DNA from 3 places in the Shewanella sp. 10N.286.52.E4 genome. Region 3 is predicted to be linked to each of the others. Evidence: predicted binding sites of a transcription regulator. Region 3 holds the regulator's gene; each other region holds the start of a gene.
The links. The regulator LexA, encoded in region 3, represses DNA repair genes until DNA is damaged. The targets are predictions, from matches to a motif close to TACTGTATNNNNATACAGTA.
Positions count from the first base shown of each region.

Region 1: the regulator LexA is predicted to act here: its motif matches at 2,980-2,999, upstream of dinB (DNA polymerase IV).
Region 2: the regulator LexA is predicted to act here: its motif matches at 2,978-2,997, upstream of AB4153_RS00690 (LexA family transcriptional regulator).

Region 1 covers NZ_JBFRJJ010000004.1:143,328-149,980, reverse strand. The annotation lists gene bfr (bacterioferritin) at 1-238, shown strand, start outside; gene bfr (bacterioferritin) at 251-718, shown strand; gene AB4153_RS02040 (methyl-accepting chemotaxis protein) at 867-2,777, opposite strand; gene dinB (DNA polymerase IV) at 3,037-4,134, shown strand; gene AB4153_RS02030 (aminoacyl-histidine dipeptidase) at 4,208-5,668, opposite strand; gene AB4153_RS02025 (leucyl aminopeptidase family protein) at 5,907-6,653, shown strand, end outside.
Region 2 covers NZ_JBFRJJ010000002.1:76,330-82,982, forward strand. The annotation lists gene AB4153_RS00680 (YgjV family protein) at 308-982, opposite strand; gene AB4153_RS00685 (Y-family DNA polymerase) at 1,278-2,534, opposite strand; gene AB4153_RS00690 (LexA family transcriptional regulator) at 2,551-2,958, opposite strand; gene AB4153_RS00695 (hypothetical protein) at 3,329-3,733, shown strand; gene AB4153_RS00700 (DUF1566 domain-containing protein) at 4,001-5,506, opposite strand; gene AB4153_RS00705 (DUF1566 domain-containing protein) at 5,884-6,653, shown strand, end outside.
Region 3 covers NZ_JBFRJJ010000076.1:10,009-16,661, forward strand. The annotation lists gene coxB (cytochrome c oxidase subunit II) at 1-877, opposite strand, end outside; gene AB4153_RS21350 (cell division inhibitor SulA) at 1,320-1,826, opposite strand; gene lexA (transcriptional repressor LexA) at 1,823-2,440, opposite strand; gene plsB (glycerol-3-phosphate 1-O-acyltransferase PlsB) at 2,859-5,279, shown strand; gene mtr (tryptophan permease) at 5,291-6,535, shown strand; gene AB4153_RS21370 (helix-turn-helix domain-containing protein) at 6,563-6,653, opposite strand, start outside.

The sequences.
Region 1 (6,653 bases), on a different contig from region 3:
GATTGGTGAGCATTGTGAAGAAATGCTTGATTGTGATGAGCAAGCGCTAACAGAACAGTTAGTGGTATTGCGTGAGACTATCAAGCTTTGTGAAGCTGAACGTGATTATGTTAGCCGCGATTTATTAGAAGATTTACTCGAAGATGAAGAAGAGCACCTAGATTGGATTGAGTCTCAAAAAGAGCTAATCAATCAAACGGGTATTCAAAACTACCTTCAATCACAAATTAAAGATTAATAGGAAATTAACATGAAAGGTAATCCAGAAGTAATTGCAGCGCTGAATGCACTATTAACCGGTGAATTGTCGGCAATGGATCAGTATTTTGTACATGCTCACATGTATGAAGATTGGGGATTTGACGAGCTTTATACTCGCATCCTTCATGAGTCTGATGATGAGAAAGCCCATGCAGCTAAGCTAGTTCAGCGCATTTTGTTCCTAGAGGGAACGCCAGATGTCGCAAGTCGTGAAGCATTAAACATTGGTAAAGATGTTGAAGAAATGCTGAAAAACGATCTGAACTACGAATATGCCGTAGCTGATCATCTACGTGAAGTTATCGCTTTATGTGAAGCTAAAGAAGATTTCCAAACTCGTGAAATCTTAGAAGTGTTATTAGACGATACTGAATCAGATCACATGTACTGGTTAGAGAAGCAAATTCGACTCATTGATCGCGTTGGTTTACAAAACTACCTACAAACAAAAATGTAATCTATGTAAATTGTTTTATTATTAAAGCCCAACTGTTTAATAACAGCTTGGGCTTTTTTGTTTCTATTAATTAAAGTTACGCCCTAATAAGGTAAAAATCTAAATATATTAATTAGATATATATCTTATCTACTCTGTATTTAATCCATTATAGTTTGAAGCGGCCAATCATATTGGTGAGTTTGTTATTTATGTCGATAATATTGTTGGTTTCAGCTCTTTGTAAGTTGCCCTCATTATTGAGTGTTTCTACCATGTCGTGTATTTTATGCATATTCTTATTAATGGCATGAATAACCTGGTTTTGTTCATTGGCTGATGTTGATATCTGATTATTTAAGTCATTCACTTGTGTCATGAATTGACTCATTTCCTGCAAGCTAGATGATGTAGCTTCTACGTTTGTAACTGTTTCAGTACAAGCGGTTTCAGTATGAGTAATAGAAGAGACAACATTGGTTGCCTCTGATTTTAACTTTGCGAGGGCTACTTCAATTTCACTGGTACTTGCTTGAGTTCGACTTGCTAGTGCTCTTACTTCATCAGCCACTACAGCAAAGCCTCGACCTTGTTCGCCAGCACGAGCTGCTTCAATAGATGCATTTAACGCCAGTAGGTTAGTTTGCTCAGCAATGCTCCCAATCACAGACACAATACTTTGAATACTGCTGGTTTCATTATTCATATGTTCTACTTTTTGAGCTGTTTCATTAATTTGTGAAGCTAATGCTGTTATGCCTATTTGAGTCGATTCGATTGTCTTAAGTGAATATTCACCTGTAGTATGTGCTTGCGTAGTAAGTTGTGCAGCGTTAAAGGTGTTTTCTACAACCATCTCAGCAGTGTTAGATAGCTCTTCGATCGCTGTTACAATCTGTGTTGTTTCACAGGTATGTGACTCCAAGATATTATCACTGTGAGCGCTATATTCTTGTAATTTGCTTACTCCTTCAGAAAGGCTGACAGTTGATTGATGTATTTCTACCAGCATTGACTGAAGTTGGGCAATAAATTGATTTATCCCTAAGGCAATTTTACCTAAATCATCTTCACTTTTAATGGTTAATCGTCGAGTTAAATCGCCATTACCTTCTGAGAGACCTATAACAAGATCTCGTAATTCAATAATCGGTTGATAAAGCTTGTTCAGAAGAGTAAGTAAGATAACGATTGAAATAATAAGAATTACGCTGATGATCATGGCCATTTGCAAAGTGGCACTAACCAGAGGCGCAAAGGCTATGTCTTCATCTACGGTAATTACAACGTACCATTCCTTACCATCGAGCAGTTCAATGCGTTGGCTTGCAACTAAACTTGTTTGACCATTTATCATGCTACTTTCTACGGCTTCAGCCTTATCGGTTATCGTGTAGTAGAGTGATTGTAGTGCTGCGACATCATTAATGTTCTGCTTTTGTTCAATCAAAATCGAGTTAGATGCCAGCACTAACCCCTGCTTATCAATAATGAATCCAGATGCCCCATTGATTTTATGTAAATCATCTAATTCTTGTTGCAGTTCATCAAACCTGAGATCAGCCATAATAATACCGTTATCTATCGCATGCATGACACCAAGCATTGGAACAGCATCAGTCCGAGTAAAAAAAATGTCACTTAAAGTTAATGATGAGCTACCTTTTCCTGTTTGGTACCAAGGGCGTGTTCTTGGATCATATTTATCTAACAACCCAACACCATTCGGAAACGACTCAGATTCTTTGGAAACAAATGATGAGCCATCATCAAAACCGATTATGACTTTAGATACCCCACCTAATTGAGCGGTGTACCTTGTCATTGCAACATGGTTATCACCTATCTCACCTTGACTATAAAGATGTGCAAGTTCAGTCACAGCCTCAGTAGTTCGATTAAATGCTGTGTGAATGTCTGAAACTTTGTGCTTTAAGGTATTATGAATTTCTTGGGTGAGTGCGCTAGTGATTTGATCTTTAAGTAAGCTATGAGCAACCCAGCCATAAATCAACAGTGAAAGCACCAATAGAAAGCTCATGGCAGACAATATACTTGTTTTAAAACCTAATTGTTTCATTTGGTTACCTATTTGTATTATTATAGGTTTATATGATAATCATTAGGTGGAGGTAAAAATGATATCTTGCTCAATTATTTTAACTTCTAGTGACATTAATTGAACATTTTTATTGTTACTTTATGAGTTTAAACAATTGAAATCGATTCAATGATAGGGATGTAATCGTTTCTTTTACGTTGAGGTGGCTTGATTTCTTGTGTACTGTTTTTATATACAGTACTATTGGGATGTGTATTTGCTATTTAGTTTTTTGTCTATGCGAAAAATTATTCATATCGATATGGATTGTTACTTTGCCGCAGTGGAAATGCGCGATTTTCCTGAGCTGCTCGGCAAACCGCTTGCTGTGGGTGGTCGAAGCGATCGCAGAGGGGTTATTAGCACCTGTAATTATGAGGCTCGTGAGTTTGGCGTACGTTCTGCAATGTCGAGTTACCATGCGCTTAAGCTTTGCCCAGACCTTACCCTAGTCCCCGGTCGAATGGATGTATATAAATCTGTATCTGTACAAATTAGAGAAATTTTCCACCGTTATACCGACTTAGTCGAGCCACTGTCATTAGATGAAGCCTACCTCGATGTCACAGATTGTGAACAATGTAAGGGCAGTGCGACCTTGATTGCACAAGCCATTCGCCAGGAAATATTTGAGGTCACTGGGCTGACTGCATCAGCAGGTGTGGCACCGATTAAGTTTCTTGCCAAAATTGCTTCAGATTTGAATAAGCCCAATGGTCAATATGTTATCCCTCCTGGTGCCATTGCTGAGTTTGTAAAACCGTTAACCTTAAATAAAATTCCCGGCGTAGGCAAAGTGACCTCTGCTAAATTAGCTGCATTAGGCTTAAACACCTGTGAAGATGTGCAACATTACCCAAAAGAAAAGTTGATAGCGGGATTTGGTAAATTTGGCCGAGTATTAATAGAGCGAGCCCAAGGTATCGATAATCGTCAGATAAGCCCGAATAGAGTTCGTAAATCTGTGGGAGTCGAAACCACACTGGCTCAGGATATTTTTACTCTTGAGCAATGTAATAATGTGATGCCGCAGTTGATCCAAGAATTGCTGGCTCGAGTCAACCGCAGTGCTAAAGATAGAAAAATACATAAACAAGTGGTGAAGTTGAAGTTTAATGACTTTAAACAAACCACCATTGAGCATCGCAGTGACGAGATATCAGTGAACATGTTTCAAGACCTACTGGCACAAGCCCTAGAGCGGTCAAATGGAAGAGGAATACGATTAGTGGGTGTTTCTGTCGGACTGGCTGATATTGTGGCTGATGCTAGCCATTCAACAAGTGAGTCTCAAGGGGCATTAACGCATAGCGAGCAACTGGACTTAAACTTCTAATAGAGTTTAAGGTCGCCATTCAAATAAAAAGGCTGCCATTGGCAGCCTTTTAGTCTTGTACTGATTAAGTTTATTAACCTTTAGCAGGAATACGTTCTAGCACTGCTAATAACAGTTCCCAATATTGGCCAACGGTTGTGATGTTAACCATTTCATCAGGGCTATGTGGATAACGAATGGTAGGGCCAATAGAAACCATATCCATTGTTGGATAAGGCTCTTTAAATAATCCACACTCAAGACCCGCATGAATTACCATGATGGTTGGATCTTTTTTGTAAATGTCATTGTAAGTATCACGAACAATTGCCATCACTGGAGAGTTATTGTCGGGCTTCCAGCCTGGGTAAGCGCCAGATAACTCGATGCTAGCACCTGAAAGGTTAGCGAGTGCTGTCAATTGTGTTTCAATTTCAACGCGGCCTGAGTCGATTAATGAACGGATAAGGCAAAGCACTTCAACAGATTCATTTTCAGTACTAATAACACCAGTATTCAATGATGTTTCAGTAACGCCTTCAACTTCATCACTCATACGCATAACCCCATTAGGGCAAGCATGAAGTAAGTCGATCAAGGTGTTTTGTGCATCTTCACTCATGACTTTTTCTGGAGTCTCGATTGAAGCAAGCGTGAGTAACATGTCAGGATCGGCAATCGATAACTCTGCACGCACTATTGCTTGGAATTCGGTAATGGCTTGTTCAAGCTTAGTTTGGTTTTCACTAGGCAACATAAAGCTGATGTTGGCTTCACGTGGAATAGCATTACGTAGTGAGCCGCCAGTAAAGTTAACTAACTCAAGTGCAAGCTCATCGGCGTAGCTAAATAAGAAGCGTGCTAGTAACTTGTTTGCATTACCACGACCTAAGTGGATGTTTACACCTGAATGGCCACCTTTTAGTCCAGATAAAGTTAGGCTAAAGCTGGCATTAGTTTGCTCAGGAGCTTGCCATGACATTGGCACACTTAACTGAGCGTCAACACCGCCAGCGCAGCCCATGTAGATTTCGCCTTCTTGCTCAGAGTCAGTATTAATTAAAATATCTGCTTCAAGCATGCCTGCTTCTAGACCAAAAGCGCCAGTCATTCCAGCTTCTTCATCAATGGTCAATAATACTTCTAATGGACCATGCTTGATATCTGCAGCGCCAAGTACTGCTAGAGCAGAAGCCATACCAATACCATTATCAGAACCTAACGTTGTACCGTTAGCTTTTACCCACTCACCATCAACATAAGCTTCAATCGGATCTTTTTCAAAATCATGCTCTTTATCAGCATTCTTTTGCGGAACCATATCAATATGAGCCTGAAGAACTACAACCTTGCGGTTTTCCATGCCAGGAAAAGCGGGTTTTTTAATGATGAGGTTGCCCACTTTATCTTCTACAACGCTTAAGTTTTTTGACTTAGCCCACTGTTGTATGTGTTCACTTAATGCTTGTTCGAATTTTGATGGATGTGGAATTGAACAAATTTGTTCAAACCATTGCCATAAAGGCTGAGGATATAATTGATTGATCGCTGTCACGAAGACTCCCTTATTGTTTTTGAGGTGGGAATAGATGGCAAACAGTCTAGCATATCAAGCCTGTTAGACTGTGATCTGAGGCGATTTGATTGTTTGTGCTATTACAAATATATGTAAATAAATATTAACCCTGTCGTCATTTGAAATTTATATACTTAGGCCGCCCAAACTGGCTATTATTTAATGCTTAATGGCAAACTGTTCATAGCTAAATAAAAATGATTAAAAAGGAAGGCTCATGTTTCAAGTGGATCTAGTAGACGTTCAAAGTGATGATGCGATTTTCGAAGGTAATGGCTGGGATGCCGTTATTGTTGTTACTTCAGATTTAGATGTCATCGCGCAAGATGAAATCAAATTACTGGCAAATCATGCCAAACAAATTGATCAAAGAATTGGTAAAACCGCAACCTTATTATTAGCGCCAGGTTTAGCAGGTGGGCGTTTGATTGTGTCGCCAGTGCTCAATGCACAAAACGAATACAGTGATGTAACTGTGTTTGCTAAGGCTGCACGTGAGGGGATTGCGATTGCAAAAGCTGCTGGCGCGGTAAAACCATTATTGGTGGTAAGCCAACATAGCGATACGCGTTATCAATATGCGCAACAGGTCTCGGCATTAGCATGTGGTCAAGAGTTATGGCAATCCCTTGAGTACCGAGAAGCTGAACAGGCATTGCCTGCGATGACAGCGATTGGTTTATTGGTAACTCAATCTTGCAGTGAATTACTCAATGCCGTTGAAGCGGGTAAGGTGCTGGCTCGTGACTTATGTGGCACCGAACCTGAAAGAATGGCAGCTCCTGCTTTTGCTGATTATTGTGTCGATGCTTTTAACGGCAGTGGTTTATCAGTTTCAGTGGTGGATGAGCAAGAAGAGCTAGAGCGAGACTACCCGCTATTATGCGCAGTTGGTCGAGCATCATTTTGTGTACCTAGGCATCAGCCTCGTGTTGTAAAGGTTGAATACGTTGGCGAAGGTGAA
Region 2 (6,653 bases), on a different contig from region 3:
ATCACACTGGCTGCTTAACTATGGCTGATTACAATACGCATTAATTAGCTGCTTTAAAAGTAGCGATATGATTTTAAAGATAAGAGTTGGAGATAGGGGAATGCTGGGCTTAAGTACTGGGCTTAAGTACTGAGCTTAAGTACTGAGCTTAAGTACTGAGCTTAAGTACTGGGTTTAAGTACTGAGTTTAAGTACTGGGCTTAAGTACTGAGTTTAAGTAATTGAGCTTAAGTATCGAATTTATGTATCGAGCTGTAATGGTGGATGTCTGCGTAAGTTAAGCATTTACACTCAATCCACTCTCTATCTATTTTACCAGCTCAACACTATCATTATTCGCTTCGATACTGTTCGCTTCGATATAGGATTTGCTTTGTAAATACTGCTGAATCAGGCCTTGAGATAAAATCATCATCGTCATGACTTGATAGAGTATTCCTGACCATGACATCAAATATATTGATAGCATAAGGTTCAGTGCGTTACTGGCTATCATAGCGAGTCTTAACTGGCTGCCTGCAAAGTAAAACAAGCTAACACTCATGACGACAGCAGCCATGACAGCACACCATTCGCTCCAATGCTCTGCCCACATTAAACCCTGTAGTGTCGCAACACCGCTGAACAGTATGGTCATGAGTAAAGGGGACAAGTTAATTGAGTCATCCTTACTGAGGCTTTGACAACAACGAAAGCGAATAACATTTACTAGTTGATTCGCCATGCCTAAAAAACTGCCTAATAGACCTAAATGAATTGCAGTCAGTATTGCAGCTACCATATTGCCATGAATAAATTTGCAGTCTTGCTGTTGACTATTTGCCCACCAACCTATGGCCATTGAGACAAATCCAATTGCTTGGATAAAAAATAATTGATTTAAAGCAAACTCAGGCACGCACAGTAATCCGATAGAAATTTGAAGGTGCGTATTGTCTATATTTTCGCCGCTAAAACAATGATCCAGTCGAGGTTTATTCAATTATGCTGATATTAGCTTGTAAAACTTCATATACGTTTACTTTACGTTGCTTCATTGTTGTTCTTTTGTGTTGCTTAAGCGCTGTTTGTGTTGCTGTGTACAAGTCGTTCAGCGGTACAAAATGGGCGATATAAGGTCAAGATACTGCTTATTGAGAGACTGGTTATGAGTCACAGTTGATTAAATGATTGTTATCAAATGACTGTTGATTGAATAGATGTGATTGAGCAATTGAAGCTCGAACAACGGCTGCTTGAGCTATTACAGCATTGAATAAATGCACAGGCGCTTTATTTTAACGGCAACTAACCTGAGGAATATCTTGCCAGCTGGTGGTGTATTGCGGTGTCAGTAAGTCGCGGCGCATATGCCATTTTCCGCCAATACCTTGTGCAGCCACAAAGACGGAGTCAGTGCCATAACGTTGATTGAGCGTATCACAAACTTGCATTAATGCAGGATCTTTAGGCGGCGTGAACAAATCACCTTGTAAATGTTGTACAGGACATAAGTCCACCAGCCCGACGCCGATTTTATAATAACGGGTAGAGGGGTTAAACAGTTGGCTTCCAATGCTTGTTGCATGACTGATGAGTTCACAACTGTCGTTGGTAGGCGTCGCGCAGCGGTAGTGATACTTAAAACCGCTAGGCTGTTCATCATAGGGGGAATTTCTGGCAAAAATGAGTAAGCTACTTGCTGCAGAACCTTGTTTGCGTGCTTTCGCTGCCGCAATCCCAGCATGCTTACTTAAGGCTTGTAGTAATGCCTCTTTGTCTGTGATGCGTTCACCGACACTGCGAGTCGAAAAAATTTGCTGCTTATCTGCTCGAGCACTGTCCCAGCCCTTACATTCTTCGCCATTCAATTCACGTACCGTGCGCTCTATTTCAATGCTAAAGCTTTTTCGTGCAAGCCCTGGCTGGAGTTTAGAAAGGGCAAGTGCAGTTTGAATGCCCATTTGTTGTAACCTTTTGCCTATACGAGAACCAATTCCCCATACATCGGTGACCTTCATGCTAGCGAGAATATTTTGTCGTTGCTGAACTGAGTCAATATAACAAACGCCATTATAGCCACTCAGTTTTTTTGCCGCATGGTTTGCCACTTTTGCTAGGGTCAGGGTTTCACCGATACCGACACAAACAGGCAAGCGAGTTTCTTTCCATACTGCGCGGCGTATATGAGCCGCATGGGTCAGCAAGCAAGGAATTGCAGGATAAGTTTGTTTAAATGATAAGAAGGATTCATCAATTGAATAGATGTGCTGCTCTGGTGCGAAGCGGCCAATGACGTCCATCATCGCACTAGAGAGCGAACCATATAATTCATAGTTAGAAGAGAGCGCAATTACGCCAAGTTCGTGGCATAAGTCTTTGACTTCAAAGTAAGGACCAAACTTGCCAATGCCTAACGCTTTTGCTTGTCGGTTGGCGGCAACAATACAACCGTCATTATTGGATAACACAACAATAGGGCGACCGCGCCATTCAGGTCTGAAAACCTGTTCAGCGCTACAATAAAATGAATTGGCATCAACCAAGGCGTACATAAGTTAACCGCCCATTCTAATCATTAACTAATAAAGGACTTTGGCGATGGCAACGAATTGAACGGATCACCACGCCCTCAACACTAAAATTGTCGTGCTCTTGGATTAACACGCTATTGTGATGGTCATTGGCCGACAACAGTAATCGGCGCTTGGTATCAATCAGCTTACAGACGAAGTTGCCGTTGTAATTAGCCACGATTACATCATGGTTTTCAACGTTGACGTGACGATCGACAATCAGAATATCTTTATCAAAGATGCCTATCTTTTCCATTGAGTCACCACTGGCTTGACCAATGAAGGTGGCACTCGGGTGCTCAATTAACAGTTCATCTAAACTGAGTGGTAGTTGTCGATATTCTGCTGCAGGGGACTCAAACCCGGTGATCCCAGCGCTGGCTAAAATAGGAATAACGTTCATAAATTTCACATCTAAAAATAACTGTATATTTATACAGTATTATAGTCCTCCCCGTAAAATTGGCAATAATTTCCGTTTATTTGTATTCGATTAGAACAATCTGTTGGTTATTTATTCGAAGATAGCGTTGAGGCTTCTTAAAAAGAACCATCATGAATTGAATAAGTTAATTGGTTGTTCAGCTTAGGTTTAGCAAAAGTAGGTAAAATAGCTATCAAGTTAGCTAATTCAGTAAAGCGGTATGTAATGTAAAAAATCTTTGGAACTAACTGGCGCAAAAAGGTAACTAACAAATGATGAAAGTCGTTATCTTAGTACAAGTTAACTACAACACTGGCTTACTCGCATCGACGTAAAAGGTATACGAAATATGAAAAAATTAATCATGGTCGCAATGTTTGCTTTCTTTTCTGTGGCAGCTAATGCCAGCTATTCAACGCAGCAGTCAGTTGTAATCCAAATCGATCAAGCTAGGGCTAACATAGAATCAGCCGTGAGCTGTTCTATCATTTATTCCCATACGCCAATGGCGACTGAAGCCGATTATTACAAAGGCATGGTTTACGAGAATTACTCAAACCTTGTTGAGCAATTAGTATTAACAGGGCAATCAGAACAACAGGCAAGACAAACGGCAATGGAGCAAGTTGTTTCACAAGCACAACACATGGAAAAATTGTTAAATGATGAAAGAGCAGGTGGTAAGGCGCAATTCACTCAGTTGCTTAAGCAAACCGCAGTTCAAAACCAATGCGTGCATTATGCTAATCTGTAACGCTATCCATCAATAGAAACAAATCATAATATAGGCTTGCCGAAACAGGCATTTAGAAACAGGCATTTGGAAGCAATCACTTAAAAATAGCCGCTTATAAATAGATAGTTGAAATATACAGAACAATAAATCATCGTTATGTGCAAATAATAAGCACATAATGATGACCGGGCATTTAAATGTAAAGCCTCGTGAATATCTCGTGTTAGTAAACAGTTATACTCTCTATTTTACAAAAGCTTAGAATATATACTGCAACATTATGTTCTATTTTGAATTTTTAGGTGGTCCTATCGGGGCTTCATTAGCCGTGATATAACCATCTTTATTTTCATCAAAATGATTAAATCGTTTTGTACTTGCTTGAAACTCTGAAGCCGATACTTTTCCGTCGCCATTTTTATCAAATCGATTAATGAATTTATTATGTGGAGAACTGTTTTTGTTATGGGTCATTTTATGAGTTTTGTTGTCTGAACTCGTACTCATGCTTGTATTTGTAGTATCAACTATCGCCGAAGAGCTATTTGAATATTGATACACTTGTTCAGCTTGGTATTGGTGACTTGCTTCAGTGGCAAGCTCAATATTACCAGCCCTTACGCTACGCACATAGTTATCAACTCGAATGTAATCGCCTTGTGGCCCACGGGACATGGGTCTACCCGTTTTAGGATCACTGCGCTGAGAACCCGCACCGTGAACATCCATTGTATTACCGCGCATTACGCCCAAAGCTTTACCGAAAGCAACATAAACAGCGCCAGATGCAGGCACTGGCCCATCAAGATGAGTGGTTGAGCTCCAATAATAAGGGTAATCTTTATCGCCAGCTTCATTTGTTATTGCTGTTGTTGAGAAAATAGGGTCAATAGCAGCTGAGTGGCTGGTTTCGGGTGAACGACTATAATCCAAAATACTTTGCAATTCTTTTGCATTGGGTAAGCGCCAATCGCTATGGCCTGCTAATGTGAGGTTTTCTGAATACTGCAATGCTTCTTGCCAATTCAGATCTTGCTTGCTGTCATCTTGTTGCCAGATTAAGCCTGTGGCTAAATCTGTAATGGTGCCATCATTATTGTCAATGAAATTATTTTTACCATAAGCTTCATTGCCTCTGACGAATCTGAAGTACATTTTATTCGCAGATTTTGTGCGAGGATTATATTTTGGATAACCTTTAATTCGGCCATCAACAAAGTTTACGCCAAAAATCGTCTGATCATTTTTCATTGTTTTGCCAACATATTCAGTACTAGACCATGTTTGAGCATCAATTTCTCGTTCACCAGCTTGGGTATTACCAATGGGTTGACTAAAAAAGTGGGTGTCGATGAAAGGGGTAAGGGCTTTTTGCCCTTTAACGCTGCCTGAAAATTGAATAAGCGAGTAGAGCTCTTTAATCGTAGGGATCCGCCAGTCACCATATCCAGCCAATTTTAAACTGGATATTTTTTGTAATGCCTGCTCATAGGTAAGTTTTTCACCCATTTGTTGTTGCCACATTAAGCCGGTTACATTATCTGTAATCGTGCCATTATTATTGTCTGTATATGATGGAGGATTAGAGCGATAGTTTGCATCCTGGCCATAAAAGCTATTGGCCTTGTCAGGTAATGGCATTGCGGCATTATTGTTGTAGGATATTCTTTGCCCTGTATCGACAATTGGGTAACCTGTTATATTAAATGATGAATTAGCTAAATCTGTTGCATATGCAGAAGCTGCTAGCAATGAAATAAACACTGAAACTCCAAGAATTCGCTTTTTCATAAAATACCTATTTTTAAAAACCATCTAATAAAAACCTATCTAGTAAACATTATGCATAACAACTTAATGGTAGTTATGTTTTTACTCAGGTTTAATCGAGTCGTGATTAATGCCTTATCTCTAATTAAAATAGCAATAATAAAACCAACAAAAATAAACTTTACTTAACTTTAAATACGTTACATGAGTATTTTATCTATCGATTATAACTGGATGTTTGTACCACTAGGTTAGCGATACATTAGGGTTAGCAGAACTACAATTTATGCGGTTGACATGTTAACAGTATAATTTACTTAGCTTTACATGTTACTCATTATTGTTTACATGCGTATGTGTATAATTTAATTACAATAACTCAGATAATAAGTATAAAGATGCATAGTAAAGTTAGAGAAATAAATCTGTCACTTGTGATGATATTTTTTTCATTCTCTCTTATTGGCTGTGGATCAGGAGATTCTGATTCTGCCGCTGTAGAACTACCGAATAACACGATTCCTATTGCGAACCCTGGCGATGATCAAATGGTAACGACTGGTGAGTTGGTTACCCTTGATGCTAGTGCGAGTTCAGATCCAGATGGTGACACGTTAACCTACAACTGGATCATCACTTCTGCCCCTAGCGGCATCGTAAGTTTATCTGATGCGTCGAGTTCAACACCCAATTTTATAGCGGATACCGATGGTGATTATGTTATTTCACTTACAGTTAACGATGGCACTGACAATAGTGAGGCTGCTACGGTCATTATAAGCAGTTCATCCACCAGTGCAGACAACACTTATACCATAGTAGATACCAATCAAAACATTTGTTATGACTCATCAACAGGCCAAGCTGAAACATGTGAAGGCAGCGGCTACGATGCTGATATTTCGGGAAATCAACCGAGTTATACACTCAGTAATGATGGCACAACCGTTACCGATAATGTGACGGGCTTAATTTGGTTACAAAGCACCGATATTAATGCAGACGGCCTGGTAAATTACGATGACAAATTATATCAAAATGAAGCCGTTGAATATTGCGAAGCACTCGATTTTGCAGATCGAGAAGACTGGCGTTTGCCCAGCGTAAAAGAAGCATATTCACTTATTCTATTCAGTGGTAAAGATGCGAGTAACTATCAAGGTACAGA
Region 3 (6,653 bases):
GGTGACATGCGGCGCAAACGCCCATATAGACTTGCTCACCTTGAGCCATTAACTCGTCATATGTGAGTGTTTGTGAAAGTGAAGCTTCAGCTGCAGCTTTGGCATCTACGGCTAGCTGCTTTTGGTCAAGCAGCCATTGCTCATAATCAGCTTCGGAAACTGCTTCAACCACGATTGGCATAAAGCCGTGATCTTTGCCGCACAACTCAGCACATTGGCCACGGTAGGTGCCGATTTTATCGATTTTTGTCCATGCTTCATTAATGAAACCAGGGTTAGCATCTTTTTTAACCGCAAATGCAGGTACCCACCATGAGTGAATAACATCATCACTGGTCATCAAGAATCGAACTTTACGATTAATAGGTAATACGAGAGGTTTATCGACTTCTAATAAGTAAGTTTCAGTCTTTTCCGCAGAGCCTTGGATTTGCTCTGCAGGCGTTGAGAGTAAACTAAAAAACTCGACATCTTCGTTGAAATAGCTGTAATGCCATTTCCACTGAGAGCCAGTCACTTTAATGGTTAAATCTGCATCGCTAGGATCTTCCATAGCAATCAGAGTTTTAGTGGCAGGAATTGCCATACCAATAAGGATGATAAATGGCACGATTGTCCATGCTATTTCAACCTTGGTACTGTCATGAAAATCAGCCGGCACTGCGCCTTTTGACTTTCTGTGGTAGATCATTGAGTAAATCATGATCCCAAAGACCACAACACCGATAGCACAACAGATATATAGAATAATCATGTGGAGGTCATAAACCTTGCCACTGATTTCTGTTACGCCTTGCGTCATGTTAAGCGGCATATCAGCCGCCGCAAGCGGTACTGCAAATAGCAGCACCATTAATCCATACAACAATCGCTTCACAAGACCACTCCTCTGCCAATTGCGATTTGCAATAACAACAAGGAAAAGTCACACAGTAATACTCTGCTCTATGCAAACTTCTCTATTCCCGAAAAAGTTTGATCACTTCAAAGTACACGGTGGCTGCGAGTATCAATACTCGATTATTCTATTGGTTTATGGTGGCCACACTTGTACCTAATACTGAACTTTTCAATTCTTAAATTGACGCTTTTTATTCAAGGCTTTCTATACCGCATGGTACCAGCACAATCTTTACAGCGTTTTGTAGCTTTTTATCATTTTATAAACTCAAGAGTGACAGCAAATTGTTACTCTCTTGTTAACTACATTACTTGGAGATTAAATATTGATCAAGATCACTTTATCATCTAATTTGCTGAAAAAAGGCGCAAAAAAAAGCCCTTCACATAAATGAAGGGCTTTTTAAAGAGAGATTTGTTTAGTGAAAAGCAGATAAATTTAAGCTTGTTGGTGTTACAGAAGTATTGGCGCCCATATGTTCATCATGTAAGTGAGTATTTACATCTTCAATGATGACACCTTGTGCTAATGCGCTTTTAGCAACCAATTGAATGCGTCGATTATCACGCGCATCTAGTGGTGTAGTCCAAGTAATAACGGCACTGGAAGTACCACTTGTTAGTGCTTTTTCCATCGCCCAAAGCGTTTCTACTTCATCTTTAGTGTGAACAAGTAAAACACGATCCATGCGAACGTTAGCGTTAGCCAATATTTGTTTATAGCCAATATGCGGAGGATTAATCAGTACAATCCAACGACCTTGCTGGCTTAAAATGGCCAAATGGCTGCACAACTGGGTTAACTCAGTTAAGCCTTGGTTGGCACTTTGCTTAGTTTCAATGCCTTGTTTAACTGGCGCAGTTGTTGATGTCATATCGACCCATAAGCCTGGATGACGTGGTGCATTACCTAATAATGTGTTCATAACCAACCTCCATTTCGGATAACGCCAACTGCAAGCCCTTCAATTGTCAGGCTCTGGCATGTTAAATCTACTTTAATCGGCGAATATTGTTCATTTTCTGCGTGCAGATAAACAACGTTGCCTTTCTTTTCAAAACGTTTAACTGTGACGTCATCATCTACGCGAGCGACGACCACTTGACCATTTTTAGCTTGCTGCATTTTGTGAACAGCTAATAGGTCACCTTCAATAATGCCAATGTCTTTCATACTGTCGCCACGAACTCGTAGTAAGAAATTAGCATTTGGTTTGAACATTTCAGGATCAACTTGGAAGTATTGTTCAACATGTTCCAGCGCAAGAATAGGTTCACCTGCTGCAACTTGTCCGATAAGAGGGAGGCCTTCTTCAACTTCCTCTTCTTCCTGAATCATGCGGATTCCGCGTGAAGTACCAGGAATAATTTCGATACAGCCTTTCTTCGCCAGCGCCTTTAAATGTTCTTCGGCAGCGTTAGCACTTTTAAAGCCTAATCTAGTGGCAATTTCTGCACGAGTCGGTGGCATACCTGTCTCAGCAATATTACATTTAATTAGTTCTAGAATTTCAGCTTGTCGTGGCGTTAAAGGTCTCATATTGATTCCTGTTTTTTTATACAGTGACTGTCATTATATACAGTATCTTTGGTCGCGCAAGTATTAACCAATGAAATTTATGCTATCTGCTGGTTTATTGTTGTTTTTATTATCTGACATTGTATTTTAGTTGCTGTAAATCATTATCTTAGTTGTTTTTGGTTATGTATGTTTTTTATTGGCACTAATTTTAATATTAGTACTTAACAGAGAGATTTTAGGTCGATACAGTATATTTATACAGTACTGTTGATGCATTTCGTCCAGCATAAATCAGCGTTGGAATTGCTTAATTATTTTCAGCTAATGGTCTTCATATTGCTGCTCAATTGTTAAATACAGATAAGCAGGTTAGTGAATCCCATCTAGATTCTGGTATCCTATGCGCAATAAATCGTTGTAGATAATGCGAATACTCATGCTAAAACCAGATTCTATCATTGCTAAATCGTTGCGTTGGATTCAGAAATTAATGGTACACAGTGTTGTTGTGCCTGAAGATCCGTTCGCTGACTTAAATCTAGATCCAGAAAAGCCAGTGGTCTATGTCATGAAGACAGAGTCGCTGAGTGACATTGCTGCTTTGCATGAAATGTCGGCTAAGTTTGGCTTACCAAGTCCTTATGAAAGACTGGATGTTGATGGTTTAAATACCCCAAGAATTGTCTGTGTTGAAGGACGAAAGCCGCTGTTTGGCAAGCGCCACAGTGGTGAGAAATTTGTCGCCAATTTCACCAAACTACTCGAATTACATCAAAAGAATAAAGAGTTAGATATTCAGTTGGTGCCTGTTAGTCTTTATTGGGGACGTATTCCTGGTAAGGAAGATGACACCATGACCGCTGCCGTGTTTGAGCGCGAAAACCCGACTTGGCTGCGTAAGTGGTTAATGATCCTGTTTTTAGGTCGCCATAACTTTATTCAATTCTCTAATGCAATGTCATTACGTTACATGGCTGATGAGCATGGTACGGATGTCAGTATTGCCCATAAACTCATCCGCGTTGCACGAGTCCATTTCAGACGTCAACGTAAAGTGATGACAGGACCGCAACTGCCAAATCGCCAGGCGATGTTCAATTCGTTACTAAAATCTGAATCTATTACTAAAGCGATTCAAGAAGAAGCGGCGAACAAAAAGATATCTGAAGAAAAAGCACGCGAAAAAGCCATTGAGTACCTCGATGAAATTGCCGCTGATTATTCTGATAACTTGATCCGCATTGCTGAGCGCTTTTTAACTTGGTTATGGAACAAGTTATACAGTGGTATCAGTATTAAAAGTGCCGAAAAAGTCAGAAAGCTACACCATGACGGCCATGAAATTGTCTATGTGCCATGTCATCGTAGCCATATGGATTACTTATTACTGTCTTACATCCTTTATTATCAAGGCATGGTACCACCGCACATTGCTGCCGGAATTAACTTGAACTTTTGGCCTGCGGGGCCAATGTTCCGTCGTGGTGGTGCGTTCTTTATTCGTCGTAGTTTTAACGGTAATAAATTATATACCGCCGTATTCAGAGAATATTTAGATCAATTATTCGCCAAAGGTTATTCAGTTGAGTACTTCACTGAAGGTGGCCGCTCACGTACAGGTCGTTTACTAGCGCCAAAAACGGGCATGCTAGCGATGACTGTGAACAGTGTTTTGCGTGGTATCGAGCGTCCTGTGACATTGGTGCCTGTGTATTTGGGTTACGATCACGTGATGGAAGTGTCGACTTACCATAAAGAGTTAAGCGGTAAGAAGAAGCAAAAAGAATCGGTGTGGCAGGTATTTGGTGCATTACGTAAATTAGGTAATTTTGGTCAAGGTTATGTCAATTTTGGCGAACCCATTAACGTACAACAATTCTTGAACCAACAAGCGCCAGACTGGCGTGAAGAAATTGCTCAAGATCCTGAGCAAAAACCGACTTGGTTAACGCCTGCGGTTAACACACTTGCCAATAAAGTGATGACCAATATCAACAGTGCTGCGGCGGCGAGTTCAGTCACGTTAACCAGTATGGTGCTGTTGGCTGCAGAGCAAAATGCGTTAGAGCGCAGTGAGCTTGAAAGCCAGTTAGGCTTATACCTGAAGTTATTGAAAGATGTGCCGTACACCGGCTATACCTCGGTTGCCGAAGGGACGCCAAGTGAGTTGATTGAGCAATGTTTATCGCTGAAAAAGTTTACTTCAACTAGTGATCAATTAGGTGAGATTATTGCGATTGAAGAGCATGCGGTGATTGCGATGAGTTATTATCGCAATAACATTATTCACTTGATGGCAGTGCCTTCATTAATTGCCAGTTGCTTAGTGCAATATGAAGAACATAATCGTGAAAATATTCATAAAATCGTCAATGACTTTTACCCATTACTTAAAGCTGAATTGTTTATGGGTATCGAGGATTTAACCGCATATGTCGATCATGTTTTAGACTTGTTTGTTGAGCAGCAATTGATTTCAGGTACTGACGAGTTTGAAGTCAATCAAGGTAATATTACCCAGTTAATGCTATTGTCCGAAACTGTCAGTGAGACATTACAACGTTACGCGATTATCTTTAATTTATTGGCTTACAAGCCGGATATTGAACGTTCAGATCTCGAAAGCGCGAGCCATATGCTAGCTCAGCGTTTAGGTGCTTTACACGGAATTACTGCGCCAGAGTTTTATGATAAAAAACTCTACAATAATTTGAGTGTAAAATTAAAAGAATTAGGGCACTTGTCGGGTAGTGACAATCAATTTGCTGTCATCCGAATTCGTGACCATGCCAATGGCATGTTGCGATTATCTGTTCGTAAAACCATAGTCGATAGTGTGACTGTGGAACATGGGTAACGACTAACTTTATGAGTTCAACACAAACGCAGCCGAAAAATAAATCTTTGTTAGGCGGCGCAATGATCATTGCTGGTACCACTGTTGGTGCCGGTATGTTTTCTCTTCCTGTTGTGAGTGCTGGTATGTGGTTTGGCTATTCGATAGTCATGCTCATCGGCATTTGGTTCTGTATGTTAGTTTCAGGCTTATTGCTGTTAGAAACCAACTTACACTTTAAACCAGGTGACAGCTTTGACACTCTAACCAAAGTCACTTTAGGTCAGTTTTGGCGTATCGTGAACGGCCTATCAATAGCCTTCGTGCTATATATCCTTACCTATGCTTACATCAGTGGCGGTGGTTCGATTGTGAACCATACTTTGTCGGGTATGGGGATTAACTTGCCGCAAAGCCTCGCAGGATTAGTGTTTGCGGCCTTGCTAGCAGCTGTGGTGGTGATAAGTACTAAAGCCGTTGACCGTATCACGACTGTGATGATTGGCGGTATGATCATTACCTTCTTTTTAGCGGTTGGCAATCTACTCATTGATGTCGATAGCGTAAAATTATTAGTACCAGATGGCGAAGCAAGCTATGCGCCTTATATTTTAGCGGCGCTGCCTTTTGGTTTGGCAAGTTTTGGTTATCACGGTAACGTGCCTAGCCTAGTGAAGTACTACGGCAAACAGCCAAAGGTGATTATCAAAGCGATATTCATCGGTACTTTTATTGCGTTAGTGATTTATAGCTGTTGGTTAGCAGCCACGATGGGCAATATTTCTCGTAGCAGTTTCAGTGACATTATTGCCCAAGGCGGCAATATGGGCGTATTAGTTGGTGCATTATCTGAAGTCATGTCTAGCTCATGGCTTAATACCATGCTGACTTTATTTGCTAACCTTGCCGTAGCATCGTCTTTCTTAGGTGTCACACTCGGATTATTTGATTACTTAGCCGATTTATTTGGTTTTGATGAGTCAAGCAATGGCCGTTTAAAAACCGCCGTGGTGACGTTTATTCCTCCAACCGTTTTAGGCTTATTATTCCCGAATGGTTTCTTAATGGCGATTGGTTTTGCCGCTTTAGCTGCCACTATTTGGACCGCGATTGTACCTGCGATGATGGCATATCAATCTCGTAAAATGTTTGCTGACGAAACGAGTTATCGCGTGCCAGGCGGCACACCATTACTTGCTGTGGTGATGCTGTTTGGTATCGTCACTGGTGCTTGCCACTTGTTAGCAATGGCTGATTTACTGCCTGTGTATCAATAATGAAATGTTGATTGCTACAATTTGATATTAAGCCCTCTTATGAGGGCTTTTTTGATGCAGCTTTTCAATATATTGAGTCGGTGTTTGACGATGAAGACGCTGAAAACTTTTACTGAAA